2 regions of the Fodinibacter luteus genome follow, and region 2 is predicted to be linked to the other one. Evidence: riboswitches for the same ligand, from Rfam matches in the RefSeq annotation. Region 2 holds a riboswitch; the other holds the start of a gene.

Region 1 (7,532 bases), on a different contig from region 2:
AGCCGGCGGCCAGGCCCGTGGGACCGGCCCGCGACCCACCGCCCGGCGCGATGACGGTGCCCTCCCCCGCCGACCGCGCCCACGCCACCCGAAGCCCGAAGACCGCGACCGCGAGCACCGCGACGACGACGACCCCGAGGACGGCCGCCCGCCCCGGCTGCCATCGAGCCCCGACGAGGGCGACGGGCAGGCGGACCCACCCCCGGGGCCCGTCGACCCGGGCGTGCCTGCTCCCGCGCGGCACGTCCTCACCCCGGTCGTCGACGCGCCGGTGCCCGGGGCGCTGCTCGACGGCCCGCCCCGGGCGTCCCTCGTGCGGCCGCCCGGGCGGGCGTCGCTCGTTGTCGGGGGCGCCGGACCGCCGCGCGGCGGGCTCCACGGCGAGGTCGAGCTCGGTCGGCACGTAGGCTCGCGGGCTCGACCGGAGGCGGGCGAGCGCCCTCGGCGAGAGGTCTTCGAGATGGTGACGGCGCGGCATCCCACGACGGTATGGACGGCAGCCCGGCTCGCCGAACGGGCGCCCGGACCTGTGGACGACCCCGCCTCCGGGTCCCCGCTGTGGACGAACCGCCCGTGCACCCCGGGTCTGGTGTCGACGGGGATGCCGGGGTGCGATCAGCCGGTGCGGCGCTTCCACCAGGCGCGGATGTTGCGCCGGTGCCGCGACAGCACGAGGAGCGACAGCCCGAGGAGCCACGCACCGACGACCGGCTCCACGAACGACACGAGCCCGAGCGCCGCGGCGGCCCCCACGACGGCGACGGCGACCATCGTCACGACCGAGGCCTCCCCGACGAAGGGCAGCACCGTCTTCGCGAGCGCGAAGACGACGAGAGCCACGAGCGCCACCACGGGCTCGACGGCCAGCACGGCTCCGAGCGCACTGGCGACGCCCTTCCCACCCCGGCCGCGCAGGAACGGGCTGAACATGTGGCCGAGCACCACGGCCGTGCCTGCGACGACCGCCGGCACGGTGCCCATGGTCCGTAGCACGAGGAGCGTCGGCAGCCACGCCTTCCCGACGTCGAGGAGGAGCACGACCACCCCCCACCTGCGCCCGAGCACGCGGCCGGCGTTCGTCGCCCCCGGGTTGCCCGACCCGGACGAGCGCAGGTCACGACCGAAGGCTCGGGCGAGCAGGGAGGCCGGGTTGACCGAGCCGATGAGGAAGCAGACGACCGCGACGACCGCGACCTGCAGGACGAGCGGCTCCATCGGTCAGCGCGCCGTCCCCGCGTCCCCCGTGTCACCGGCGGTCCCGGTCGGCGAGCCCCCGACGTCCGGGGGGACGACTCGCGGGGCGACCCGCGGGACGACGGCCACGGCGAGCGTCCCCGGCCCGACGTGCGCCCCGACGACCGCCCCGAGCTCGACGACCCGCACCGCCCCGCGGTCCCCGATCCGGGCCCGCAGCCGCTCGGCGAGGCGCTCGGCCCGGTCCGAGGAATCCAGGTGCTGCACCGCGACGTCGACCCCGAGCCACCCCTCGCCCCGGGACCCGTCGCCCGGCGACCCGTCGCCCCGGGATCCGTCGCCCCGGGATCCGTCGTCCCCGGATCCGTCGCCCCCGGATCCGTCGCCCCCCGACCCGTGCCCTCGCGACCGGGTGCCGCGCGTCGCGCGCCGGCCCGCCGCCTCGACGGCCTCGACCGCGAGGTCCTCGAGCCGCGCGATGGCCCGCGACGACGTGCGCACGCGCTCGAGCGGCACGATGTGCCCGTCGCGCAGGCCGAGGATCGGCTTGATCGACAGGGCCGAGCCGACGAGCGCCCCCGCCTTGCCGATCCGCCCACCGCGACGCAGGTACTCCAGGGTGTCGACGTAGAAGACGACGGTCGCTCCGGCGCACGTCGCACGCACGGCCTCCGCGACCTCACGGGCCGTCGCGCCCCCGGCGGCCAGCCGTGCGCCCGCGAGCACGGCGTACCCCATCGCCATCCCGAGGGCCCGGGAGTCGACGACGGTGACCGGCAGCGGTGACTGCGCCGCGGCGAGCTCGGCCCCCCCGATGGTGCTCGACATCTCGGCCGAGATGTGGACCGACACGACGGCATCCGCACCTCCCGCCGCGGCCGCCTCGTAGGCGGACAGGAACGCCGCGGGCGCGGGCCGCGACGTCGACACCGGGATGAACGAGCGCAGCGCCGCGGCGACCCCGGCGGCGTCGATGTCGACGCCCTCGGCGTGCTCGCGGCCACCGACGACGACGTGCAGCGGGACGACCCGCACGTCGAGGCCGGCGAGGAGGTCGGCCGGCAGGTACGCCGTGGAGTCGGTGACGAGGGCGGTGCTCACCCGAGCAGGCTAGTGGTCCGGCCGGCCCGCCGAGCTCGCGCGCTCCGCCGGCTCACGCCCGTCACGCGGCTCACGCCGGCCACGCGGCTCACGCCCGTCCGGCGGCTCACGGCCACCGCCGGCTCACGGCCACCGCCGGCTCACGGCCACCGCCGGCTTGCCTGCGGCCTCAGGCGTTCTGGCGAGCCGCGAGCTTCGCGGCCCGCTCCTCGCGCTTCTCGACGAACCGGGTCGCCTCGGCGTCGAGCGCCCCGACGGCGTCGGAGAGCCGGTCGCGCGCGGCCTCCCCCTCGGCGTCGAGCCCCTCGAGCTCCCACACCCCCCACTGCCGCAGGAGCGGCTGGACGATGTCGTCGTGGTGGATGCGCAGGTCGTAGATCCCGGCCATCGCCATCTGCACGGCCTTGCGCCCGAACCCGGGGATGATCGCGCCCGGCATCTGGAAGTCGACGACCTCGTCGGTGATCGCCCGCATCGTCTGGCTCGGCGTGAGCTCGAGCGCCGCCTGGACGATGTTGCGGTAGAAGATCATGTGGAGGTTCTCGTCCTTGGCGACGCGGGTCAGCATCTTCTCGGCGATCGGCTCGTCGGTGTACCGCCCGGTGTTGCGGTGCGAGACCCGGGTCGCGAGCTCCTGGAACGACACGTACGCGCAGACGTTGAGCAGCGGCTTGTCGCCCGAGTCGTAGCCGGTCTGCATCGTGTCCATCCGCGCCTGCTCGAGCTCGTCGGGGTCGACCCCGCGGGTCACGAGGAGGTAGTCGCGGATGCAGAACGCGTGCCGGCCCTCCTCGGCCGTCCACCGGTTGACCCACTCGCCCCACGCGCTGTCGCGGCCGAAGGCCCGCTCGATCTCGCGGTGGTAGCTCGGCAGGTTGTCCTCGGTGAGCAGGTTGACCTCGAGGGCGGTGCGGGCGATCGGGCTGAGCTGGGACTGCTCGACCGACCAGGGCTCGCCGCCGAGCTCCTTGAAGTCCCGGCCGAGCGACCACGGCACGTACTCGTGCGGCATCCAGTCCTGCGCGGCCTTGAGGTGCCGGTCGAGATTCTCCTCGGCGACCGGCTCGAGGGCGCCGAGCAGCGCGGTGGTGTCGAGATCGGCCATGGGTCCTCCTCGGTGGGGGACGTGACGGCGGTCATGTCCTCGGGACCTCAGCCTGCACCCTCGCGCGCCCCGGGACCACCCGTCCGCGCGGACTTTCCCGGATGCCGTTCGCTCGCCGCGCGCTCACCAGGGCAGCGGTGCGCCCGCCTCCCGCGGGTCGTCGACGGGGACCCAGCCGTGCTCGGGCGTGTGCTCGTACACGGTGCCCGGCCCCTCGTCGGCGAGCACCGCGACGGCGGCGAGCAGTCGGTCGACGTGCTCGTCGGTCGTCGCGAGGCCGGCGCTGACCCGCACCGCGGTGTCGTGCTCGTCCGAGCCCTCGCCGAGGAGGGTGTCGACGAGGATGTGCGCGCAGAACTTGCCGGCGCGCACCCCGATGCCGTGCTCGGCCGACAGCGACGCGGCGACGAGGTGGCTGTCGAGTCCGTCGACGGTGAACGTGACCACCGGGCCGCGCTCGGTGTCGTCGCCGAAGAGCGAGTAGGTGCTCACCCCGTCGATCGCACGCAGCCCGTCGAGGAGGCGCCCCGTGAGCCGGGACTCGTGCTGCTCGATGGCGGCACGGTGCTCGCGGATCGTCGCGCACGCGGCGGCGAGGGCGACCGCGCCGAGCACGTTCGGGCTGCCGGCCTCGTGCCGGGCCGCACCGGTCGTCCACCGCGTCGTGCGCTCGGTGACCTGGACCGTGGCTCCCCCGCCGGCGAGGTAGGGCGGCGCGGCATCGAGCCAGTCCCGGCGCCCGGCGAGCACGCCGGTGCCGAACGGGGCGTGCACCTTGTGCCCGGAGAAGGCGACCCAGTCGACCCCGAGCGCGTCGACGTCGATGGGGCGGTGGGCCGCGGACTGCGCCGCGTCGAGCAGCACGCGGGCTCCGTGGCGGCGCGCGATCGCGGCCAGCCGCTCGACCGGCCACAGCTCCCCGGTGACGTTGCTCGCGGCGGTGAGCACGACGAGGGCGTGGTGCGGGCGGCGCGCGGTGCCGGGCGGCAGCTCGCGCAGCGCGGCGTCCAGGAGCAGCTCGGCGTCGCGGGTGCTGCCCGGGACGGGGAGGCGCACCGTGTCCCGGTGGCGCCACGGCAGGAGGGTCGCGTGGTGCTCGGACGCGAAGACGATGACGGTGGTGTCCCGCGGCAGTGCCCGGGCGAGCAGGTTGACCGAGTCGGTCGTGCCGCGGGTGAACACGACGACGTCGTCCTCGCGCGCGCCGACGAAGCGGGCCACCTCGTCGCGGGCCGCCTCGTAGTGGGCGCTCGTCACCCGCGACAGCCAGCCGGTGCCGCGGTGCACGCTGGAGTAGGTGCGCGTCGCGGTGCCGACGGCGCGGGCGACCCGCTCGAGGGCCGGGGTCGACGCGGCGTGGTCGAGGTTGGCGTAGTCGACCCAGTCACCGGACAGGGTCGGCACGAGGTCGGGGCGCACGACCGACGGCAGGTCGCGGCTCCCGGCGCCGTGGTGACGACCAGCGGATGCCGTGGCACCGGCATCCGTGGACGACCCGGCCGGGCGGGTGGTGGCCGGGAGCGCGTCGTCGGGGACGGCCCGCAGCCGGGGACGGCGGTGGAACGAGGGGGGCGTGCTGCTGGCGATCGACACGGTAGGGGTCTCCCGGGGCTGGAGGACCTCGGGGGCGATCCCGGGATCCCGCGCTTGCCGACGACCAGTGGGGTCGCCGACCAGGTCGTCACCCGGAGCACCCCACCGCGGAAGGAGGGTTGCTGGCCAGCGAGCCGGGGCTTGTCACTGGCACTCATGACCTACGGGAGCAAGCGTAGGAGCGCGACCCGCGGCACGGCATCCCCGGTCCATGACCCGAGACGTGCGGTCGCCGGGCCGCCGCGCCGCAGATCGGCCGGGAAACCGGGCGACCCCGAACACCCCTCCAGAGATCCTTGCACCGCGAAAGGAATTCCTCCACGCGGGCAAGCAAGTCTCCCGAGGTACCCCGTCAGGCCGGGACGACGTTGACGAGCTTGGGCGCGCGGACGATGACCGTGCGGATGCCGTCCGGCACCGCCGCGCGGACCTTCTCGCTCGCGAGGGCGAGCTCGCGCAGGGCGTCCTCGGTGATGTCCGAGGGCACCTCGAGCCGGTCGCGGACCTTGCCGCGCACCTGGACGACGCACGTCACCGTGTCGTCGACGAGCAGGGCGGGGTCGGCGACCGGGAACGCCTCGTGGACGAGCGACTCGGTGTGCCCGAGCCGGGACCACAGCTCCTCGGCGATGTGCGGTGCGAGGGGCGCGACCATGAGCACGATCTGCTCGGCGGCCGCGCGCGGGACACCACCCTCGAGCTTGGTGAGGGCGTTGTTGAGCTCGGTGAGCCGGGCGATGGCGGTGTTGAACCCGAGCCCCGCGTAGTCGGTGCGCACCGCGTCGATCGTGCGGTGGAGCACCCGGGTCGTCACGTCGTCGAGCGGCGCGTCGACGACGACGACCTCACCGCTCTCCTCGTCGACCACGTTGCGCCACAACCGCTGGAGGAAGCGCTGCGAACCGACCACGGCGCGGGTGTCCCAGGGCTTGCTCTGCTCGAGCGGCCCGAGCCCCATCTCGTAGAGCCGGAAGGTGTCGGCACCGAACGCCGCGTACATCTCGTCGGGGCTGACCATGTTCTTCAGCGACTTGCCGATCTTGCCGAACTCGCGCGTCACCGGCTCCCCGTGCCAGGTGAAGACCGGGTGGCCGTCGGCGCCCACGCCCTCCTCGACCTCACGGGCCTCGACGTACTGACCCCGGCTGTCGGTGAACGCCGGCGCCTGGATGTAGCCCTGGCTGAAGTACGTCCGGAACGGCTCGTCGCTGCTCAGGTGGCCGAGGTCGTGCAGCACCTTGTGCCAGAAGCGCGCGTAGAGCAGGTGGAGCACGGCGTGCTCGACGCCGCCGACGTAGAGGTCCACCCCGCCGGGGTCCCGGGTGCCGGGGGCGGCGCCCGCCACGGGCTCCTCGCGCGGGCCCATCCAGTAGGCCTCGTTCTCGGGGTCGACGAGCACGGCGTCGTTGGCCGGGTCGAGGTAGCGCAGGTAGTACCAGCACGACCCGGCCCAGTTCGGCATCGTGTTCGTCTCGCGGCGGAACCGGCGGGTGCCGCGACCGTCGCCGAGGTCGAGCTCGACGTCGACCCACTCCTGGACCCGCGACAGCGGCGGCTCGGGCTCGCTGCTCGCGTCCTCGGGGTCGTAGGTGCGCGGGCTGTAGTCGGGGACGTCCGGCAGCTCGACGGGCAGCATGGCGTCGGGGACGGCATGGGCGACCCCGTCCTCGTCGAAGACGACCGGGAACGGCTCGCCCCAGTAGCGCTGGCGGCTGAACAGCCAGTCGCGCAGCTTGTACGTGATCGTCGCCTCGCCGAGCCCCTTGTCGACGAGGTATGCCGTGATCCGTTCCTTCGCGTCGGCGACGCCGAGCCCGTCGAGGCTCAGCTCGTCGTTGCTCGAGTTGATCGCCGGCCCCTCGCCGGTGAACGCGGTGTCCTCGTCGTGGCCGGGCGTCGGCTGCACGGTGCGGACGATCGGCAGGTCGAAGGCCCTGGCGAAGTCCCAGTCGCGCTCGTCCTGGCCGGGCACGGCCATGATCGCACCGGTGCCGTAGCCCATGAGGACGTAGTCGGCGACGAAGACCGGGATGCGCGTGCCGGTGACCGGGTTCGTCGCCCAGCCCCCGGTGAACACGCCGGTCTTGTCCTTGCCCTCGCTCTGCCGCTCGACGTCGCTCTTGCGCGAGGCGGCCCGCCGGTACTCGGCGACGGCCTGCGCCGGGGTCGCGGCGCCGCCGGTCCAGGCCCCCTTCGTGCCCTCCGGCCACGCGTCGCCGGGGACGAGCTCGTCGACGAGCGGGTGCTCGGGGGCGAGCACCATGAAGGTCGCGCCGAACAGCGTGTCCGGGCGGGTCGTGAAGACATCGATCCCCTGCCCCTCCCCCTCGACGGGGAAGGTGACCCGCGCACCGTGGCTGCGCCCGATCCAGTTGCGCTGCATCAGCTTGACCTTCTCGGGCCAGTCGACCCGGTCGAGGTCGTCGGCGAGCCGGTCGGCGTACGAGGTGATCCGCATCATCCACTGGCGCAGGTTGCGCTTGAAGACGGGGAAGTTGCCGCGCTCGGACCGCCCCTCGTTCGTGACCTCCTCGTTGGA
Region 2 (7,532 bases):
AACCACGGCAGCACCGCCCAGACCGCCGCGCACATCGCCCAGGTCGAGCGGTACGCCGCGCACAACTACCACCCCCTCCCGGTCGTGCTCTCGCACGGCGAGGGTGCCTGGGTGACCGACGTCGAGGGGCGCCGCTACCTCGACTGTCTCTCGGGCTACTCGGCCCTGAACTTCGGGCACGGCCACCCGCGGTTGCTCGCCCGGGCCCAGGAGCAGCTGGCTCGCCTCACGCTGACCAGCCGGGCCTTCCACAACGACCAGCTCGGCCCGTTCGCCGAGGCGCTCGCGGCCCTCACCGGCAAGGACATGATCCTGCCGATGAACACCGGCGCCGAGGCCGTCGAGACGGCGCTGAAGGTGAGCCGCCGGTGGGGCTACCGGGTCAAGGGCGTGCCGGAGAACGAGGCGAACATCGTCGTCATGGAGGGCAACTTCCACGGTCGCACGACGACGATCGTCAGCTTCTCCGACGACAAGGTCGCCCGCGACGACTACGGCCCGTACACCCCCGGTTTCCGCACGGTCACCTACGGCGACTCCCAGGCCCTGCGCGAGGCCGTCGACGACTTCACCGTCGCCGTGCTGCTCGAGCCGGTGCAGGGCGAGGGCGGCGTCGTCATCCCCCCCGAGGGCTACCTGCGCGACGTGCGCGCCATCTGTGACGAGGCCGGCGCCCTCATGGTCGCCGACGAGATCCAGTCCGGGCTCGCCCGCACAGGTCGCACCTTCGCCTGCGAGCACGAGGAGGTCGTGCCGGACGTCTACGTGCTCGGCAAGGCGCTCGGCGGTGGCCTGTACCCGGTGTCCGCGATCGCCACGAACCACGAGATCCTCGAGGTGATCACCCCGGGTTCGCACGGGTCGACGTTCGGCGGCAACCCGCTGGCCGCGGCCATCGGGCACGAGGTCGTCACGATGCTTGCCGAGGGCGAGTTCCAGCGCCGCTCCACGCACCTGGGACACCTGCTCACCGAATGCCTCCAGCCGCTCCTCGGCCACGGCGACGGCACGGGCCTGTCCGAGGTCCGGGTGCGCGGGCTGTGGGCCGGTCTCGACATCGAGCCGGGGGGGCCCAGCGGCCGCGTGGTCTCGGAGCGGCTCATGGCGCATGGCGTGCTCGCCAAGGACACGCACGGATCGACGATCCGCATCGCCCCACCGCTCGTCGTCACCGAGGACGAGGTCCGGCTGCTCGTCGACGCCGTCGCCGAGGCCCTGGCCGGCCCCTGACGGCGGGTCCGGTCGAGGTGGGTGACCTGTCGCGCGAGCGCAGGCGGTAGGTCACAGCGCAGGCAGTTGGTCGCGGCGCAGACGGCTATGCCTGCGTGGGCGCCGATGTGCTGCGTGCCGAGGGTGCGGATCCCGAGCCGCTGGGCGACGTGCCAACAGGCTCCGCGACACCGGATGCCGTGTCAACAGGCGCCGTGCCACCGGATGGCGTCCCACCGGATGCCGGGTCGTGGGCCCGCGCCGCGTTGCGGGCGATCTCGTCGACGATCTCGGCACGCCGCGGGCCGGGCAGGTCGTGCGCCATGTCCGGGAACATGACGAGGCGTGCCCCCGGGACCGCGCGGGCGGTGGCGATGCCGCCGCTCGGCAGCACGAGCTGGTCGAGCAGGCCGTGGATGACGAGCGTCGGCACCCGGACCTGCCGCAGCCCGGCCGTCCGGTCCGGGCTGGCCTGGATGGCGAGCAGCTGGCGGAGCGTCCCGAGCGGGTTGACGTTGCGGGCGATCGCGCGCCGCGCGAGGACGCCGATCTCGTCGGCGTCGAAGTGCGGCCCGGCGATGAGCCGCCAGCTCTCGACGGCCAGCCGCTCGGCCTCGACCGGGTCGGTCGGCCGCGGCGTCGTGAGCGACATCGCCATCGTCGGGAGCAGCCGCGGCCCCACGGTGCCGTGCCGGCGGTTGCCGGTGTTCGACATGACCGAGCACAGGCTGAGCACTCGCTCGGGGTGGTCGATCGTCAGCTGCTGGGCGATCATCCCGCCCATCGACACCCCGACGACGTGCACGGCGGGGATGCCGAGGTGGTCGAGCAGGGCTGCGGCGTCGTCGGCCATGTCCGAGAGCAGGTAGTCGGACTGGGCGTACCGACGGTGGGCGAAGGCCTTGAACAGCGCCGCCCGCGTCGGTGCCGGCCCCTCCGTCTTCGTCGACAGGCCGATGTCGCGGTTGTCCATCCGGATCACCCGGAAGCCGCGGTCGGCGAGGCCGTCGACGACGTCCTGCGGCCAGGCGACGAGCTGGGCGCCCAGCCCCATGACGAGCAGCATCGGCTCGCCGTCGTCGGGCCCGTCCACCTCGTACTCGATGCTGACGTCGCCGAGCTGTGCACTGGTCATGCGCGCAGTCTCGCACCCCGGCAAGGGCACTCGTCGACGGCCCGCCCGACCGGGCTAGGGTTGACGTCGTGATCGCGCCACTGACGTACGTCGTCGTGGGCCTCGCGACCGTGCTGTTCGTCGCGGCGGTCTACTACGCCGTCCGCGACAAGCTCATCGACGACAAGGTGCTCGCCATCGCAGCCCTTCTCGAGCTCGGCCTGCTCGTCCAGCTCGTCGTCGGGCTCATCGGGCTCGGGGAGATCGAGAACTCCACGGAGCGGGCGACGTTCGCCGCCTACCTCGTCTCGCTGCCGGTCATCCCCGTCGGCACCGCGCTGCTCACGATCAAGGAGAAGTCGCGCTGGGCGATGGGCTCGCTCGCCGTCGGCGCGTTCGCCGTCGCCGTCATGGCCGCCCGCCTCCAGCAGATCTGGAACACCTATGCCTGACTCCACCCGTCGGGCCCTCGGTGGCCCCGGTGTCGTGCTCGTCGTCGTCTACGGAGTGCTCGCGCTCGCCGCGACGGGACGGTCCGTCCTGCAGATCACGACCGGGTTCGACACCGCGCCGCTCGCCTACACGCTGTCGGCGCTCGCGGCCGCCGTCTACCTCCTCGCGACGTGGTGCCTGGCCCGCGGCGGACGCTGGGTCCGCGTGGGCATCGTCGCGTGCGCCGTCGAGCTCGTCGGCGTCCTCGTCGTCGGCGCGGTGTCCTACCTCGTGCCCGACGCGTTCCCCGACAAGACCGTGTGGTCGCACTTCGGGCAGGGGTACGGCTTCGTCCCGCTCGTGCTCCCCGTGCTCGGCCTGTGGTGGTTCCGCCGGGTCGAGCGCTCGGCGGCCGAGCTCGAGGTGGATGCCGTGCCGCCGGCCACCGCGGGAAACGGCCTCGGCGCCGGGCCGGGGGACCCGGCGAACCCGCCGGCGGGAACCCCCGCCGGCTGACCGGCATCCGCGCTGCTCCCCGCGCGACGAGTGCGGCCGTGGCTGCCGGAGCCGCCACGTCCGCCCTCACGGCGAGGTGGTCGTCGTGGCCGGAGGTCAGCTCTCGATGGGAGCCGGGTCGACCGGCTCGAGGAGCAGCACCGGGATGAGCCGGTCCGTCCTGGTCTGGTACTGCGCGTAGGGCGGGTACGCCGCGACGCACCGCTCCCACCAGGCCGCCCGCTCGTCGCCGGTCAGCTCGCGGGCGACCGCCGACCACGACCGCGTCCCGTCCTGCACGGTGACCTGCGGGTTCGCCCGCAGGTTCGCGTACCACTGGGGGTGCTGCGGTGCGCCACCCTTGCTCGCCACCGCCGCGTAGACGCCGTCGTGCTCGACGCGCATCAACGGCACCTTGCGCACCGCGCCGGTGCGTGCACCGCGCATCGTCAGCATGACGACCGGGCGGTTCATGATGTGCACCGAGCGGGTGTCACCGGTCGCCTCGATGGTCTCCACCTGGCGGCGGACCCACTCGGTCGGGCTCGGGAGGTACTCCGTGGTCTCGCGGTCGTCGCTCATGGCGAGGTCAACTCACTTGTCGCTCGAGGTCTTCCACAGGTTGATGCCGGCGTCGACCGCGTGCTTGTCGATCTTCGCGAGCTCCTCGGCGGTGAACTCGAGGTGGCCCACCGCGTCGAGGCTGTTGTCGAGCTGCTCGACCGACGAGGCGCCGATGAGCACCGACGTCACCCTGGGGTCGCGCAGCGCCCAGGCGAGGGCCATCTGCGCGAGCGACTGGCCGCGGGCCCGCGCCATCCGGTCGAGCGCCCGCACGTGCCTCAGCGCCTCGTCGGTGAGCAGCTCAGGGTCGAGCGACTTCCCCTGCGCGGCACGCGACCCCTCGGGGATCCCCTTGAGGTACTTGTTCGTCAGCATGCCCTGGGCGAGGGGGGAGAACGCGATGCACCCGACGCCCTCGACCCCGAGCACGTCGAGCAGGTCCTCCTCGACCCAGCGGTTGAGCATCGAGTACGACGGCTGGTGGATGAGCAGGGGGGTGCCCATCGCGCGCAGGATCTCGACGGCCTCGCGCGTGCGCTCGCCGGAGTACGACGAGATGCCGACGTAGAGCGCCTTGCCGGCGCGCACGAGCGAGTCGAGCGCACCCATCGTCTCCTCGAGCGGGGTCGTCTCGTCGAACCGGTGGCTGTAGAAGATGTCGACGTAGTCCAGGCCCATCCGCTGGAGGGACTGGTCGCACGAGGCGACGACGTACTTGCGCGACCCGCCACCCTGACCGTAGGGCCCCGGCCACATGTCGTACCCCGCCTTGGAGCTGATGACGAGCTCGTCGCGGTAGGGGCGGAAGTCCCGAGCGAAGATCGTGCCGAAGTTGCGCTCGGCCGAGCCGTAGGGCGGGCCGTAGTTGTTCGCGAGGTCGAAGTGGGTCACCCCGCGGTCGAACGCCCGGCGCAGCGTCGCCTGCTGGCGCTCGAGGGGGACGTCGTCGCCGAAGTTGTGCCACAGGCCCAGGGAGACGGCGGGCAGGTCCAGACCCGAGCGCCCGACCCGGCGGTACGGCATCCCGGCCTCGTAGCGTGCGGGGGCGGCCTGGTACTCGTCAGCGTGGAAGGTCATGCCCCCATCCTGCCCCGCCCCGTCCGGCCCCCACCCTCCGACCTCGTGCGAGTTGCCCGCGGTTCTCCGGTGGATGAGCTGTCAGAACCGCACACAAGTCGCACGGAGTCGGCAGGTGGGGGGACCGGGAGGTGAGACGAACGGGGAGCCGGGGTGACCGGCATCCGCCGGGGACGTATATTCGGCTCAGGTCATGAGCGCCAGCGCCAAGCCCCGGCTCGCTGGCCGGCAACCCTCCAACCGCGGTGGGGTGCCCCGGGTGAGGACCTGGCGTGCGGCACCCGCCGCGCGCAAGCGCGGGCCCTGCTCACGGTGGTCCCGCAGTGCCACGTACGTCGTGCGCCGGGCGGTCGCCCCGGCGCACCCGACCCAGGGAGACCTGCCATGACCGACCCCTCGCAGTGGGGCTTCGAGACCGCCCAGATCCACGCCGGCCAGGTGCCCGACAGCGCCACCGGCGCCCGGGCCCTACCCATCTACCAGACGACGTCCTACGTCTTCAACGACACCGCCCACGCGGCGAACCTGTTCGCGCTCAGGGAGTTCGGGAACATCTACACCCGGATCATGAACCCCACCCAGGATGCCGTGGAGCAGCGGATCGCGGCCCTCGAGGGCGGCGTCGGCGCGCTCCTCGTCGCGTCGGGGCAGGCCGCGACGACGATCGGGCTGCTGAACGTCGCCGAGGCCGGAGACCACGTCGTCTCGAGCGCCGCGCTCTACGGCGGCACCGTCAACCTGCTCAAGTACACCTTCCGCAAGCTCGGCGTCGACGTCACCTTCGTCGAGGACCAGGACGACCTCGACGAGTGGCGCGCCGCCGTGCGGCCGAACACCAAGGCGTTCTTCGCCGAGACGATCGCCAACCCCAAGGCCATCGTGCTCGACATCGCCGGGGTCGCGGGCGTGGCCCACGAGGTCGGGGTGCCGCTCGTCGTCGACAACACGATCGCGACGCCCTACCTCATCCGCCCGCTCGAGCACGGCGCCGACGTCGTCATCCACTCGGCGACGAAGTACCTCGGGGGGCACGGCACGTCGATCGCCGGCGTCATCGTCGACGGCGGCACCTTCGACTTCGGTCGCGACCCCGAGCGGTTCCCCAACTACAACACCCCGGAGGAGAGCTACCACGGGCTCGTCTTCGCCCGTGACCTCGGCGTCGGCGGCGCCCTCGGCGCCAACCTCGCGTACATCCTCAAGGCACGCGTGCAGCTGCTGCGCGACATCGGCGCGGCCATCTCGCCGTTCAACGCGTTCCTCATCGCCCAGGGCGTCGAGACGCTCAGCCTGCGCGTCGAGCGGCACGTCGAGAACGCCCGGAAGGTCGCGGAGTACCTCGAGGCGCACCCGCAGGTCGAGTCGGTGCGCTGGGCCTCCCTCGACTCGAGCCCGAGCAAGGCGCTCGCCGACCGGTACGCCCCGAAGGGCGCCGGCGCGGTGCTCGCGTTCGAGATCGCGGGCGGGCTCGAGGCGGGTCAGCGCTTCGTCGAGGGCCTCAGCCTGCACAGCCACGTCGCGAACATCGGCGACGTGCGCTCGCTCGCCATCCACCCGGCATCCACGACGCACAGCCAGGGCGGCGACGAGGACCGGTTCGCGGCCGGTGTCACGCCGGGCCTCGTGCGGCTCGCGGTCGGCCTCGAGTCGATCCAGGACATCCTCGCCGACCTCGACGCGGGCTTCGCCGCAGCGCAGGATGGCCCGGCAGCCGCCGGCGGCGACCTCGGGGCCGAGCAGCCGGCCGACCTGGCCGGGGCCACGGTCGGCTGAGGCCGCGGTTGTCCCGGGGGTGCGGGGACCGACGTCCTCGCGCCCCCGGGACCGCCTCGTCGGCACGGACGAGACCGGATGCCGGGCGCTCAGGGTGTCGCGGGCTCGCCGGTGACCATGGCCTGTGGACAACTCGGCGAGGCGGTCGGCGGGTGCTTCTAGCGTGGGAGGCATGACGACGGTCCGGGTCGACGCCACGGAGGTGGCCGAGCTGGGGGTTGCCCTCGCGGAGACGGGTGCCGACCTCCTGCTCATGGGCGACCCGGCGGCGGATCGCTGGGCCCTCGGCCCCGGCGACACGGGGCCCGCGGTCGAGGAGCTGCTCGGCGGGTGGCGGCGGGTCCGGCTGGCGCTGGGGTCGGCGCTGTGCGACCTCGGCGAGGCCGCCGTCGGTGCGGGGGCGCTCTACGTCGACACCGACGCCGGGGTGTCCCGGTCGCTCGGCGGTGGGTCGTGGTGACCCGACTTCCCCCGCTCCCGGGTGACCCCGGGGCCGTCCGGCTCCTCGCCGACCGGCTCGCGACGACCGGCGGAAGGCTCTCGGCGCTCGCTGCCGTGCTCGGCCGGTTGCGCGACGGTGCCACGTGGGACGGTCCGGCCGGCGAGGCCTTCGGGGCCCGGCTGCGCGAGCTGCCCCCGGTGCTGGATGCCGTGTCCGCGCGCCTCGGCGGCGCGGCATCCCCGCTGCGTGCGCTCGCCGCGGCCATGGAGCAGGCCCAGGCCGTCGTCTCGACGGCGGTGCGCGACGACGACGACGCGCAGCACGCGTACGCGGCGCTCGAGGACCGCGCGTACGCGCTCGTGTGCGCGGGCTCGTCGGAGGACTCGCCGGACGTCCTCGTCGTGCGCCACCTCCAGCGCGAGCAGG

Evidence for each region. A riboswitch is a leader RNA that binds a small molecule or an ion and turns the genes downstream of it on or off. The one in region 2 is predicted to bind S-adenosylmethionine.
Region 1: it holds a riboswitch for S-adenosylmethionine, as region 2 does, so the genes downstream of both, ABD899_RS05785 (aminotransferase class V-fold PLP-dependent enzyme) here and ABD899_RS10865 (bifunctional o-acetylhomoserine/o-acetylserine sulfhydrylase) in region 2, are expected to answer to the same signal.

Annotation. Positions count from the first base shown of each region.
Region 1 covers NZ_BAABGM010000007.1:171,452-178,983, reverse strand. The annotation lists gene ABD899_RS05805 (helix-hairpin-helix domain-containing protein) at 1-478, opposite strand, end outside; gene ABD899_RS05800 (glycerol-3-phosphate acyltransferase) at 616-1,215, opposite strand; gene ABD899_RS05795 (DegV family protein) at 1,219-2,295, opposite strand; gene ABD899_RS05790 (acyl-ACP desaturase) at 2,465-3,400, opposite strand; gene ABD899_RS05785 (aminotransferase class V-fold PLP-dependent enzyme) at 3,524-4,993, opposite strand; SAM riboswitch class IV at 5,039-5,155, opposite strand; gene leuS (leucine--tRNA ligase) at 5,346-7,532, opposite strand, start outside.
Region 2 covers NZ_BAABGM010000013.1:253,853-261,384, reverse strand. The annotation lists gene rocD (ornithine--oxo-acid transaminase) at 1-1,230, shown strand, start outside; gene ABD899_RS10890 (alpha/beta fold hydrolase) at 1,316-2,344, opposite strand; gene ABD899_RS10885 (hypothetical protein) at 2,413-2,775, shown strand; gene ABD899_RS10880 (hypothetical protein) at 2,768-3,271, shown strand; gene ABD899_RS10875 (nitroreductase family deazaflavin-dependent oxidoreductase) at 3,368-3,832, opposite strand; gene mgrA (L-glyceraldehyde 3-phosphate reductase) at 3,845-4,891, opposite strand; SAM riboswitch class IV at 5,081-5,194, shown strand; gene ABD899_RS10865 (bifunctional o-acetylhomoserine/o-acetylserine sulfhydrylase) at 5,276-6,664, shown strand; gene ABD899_RS10860 (hypothetical protein) at 6,837-7,124, shown strand; gene ABD899_RS10855 (hypothetical protein) at 7,121-7,532, shown strand, end outside.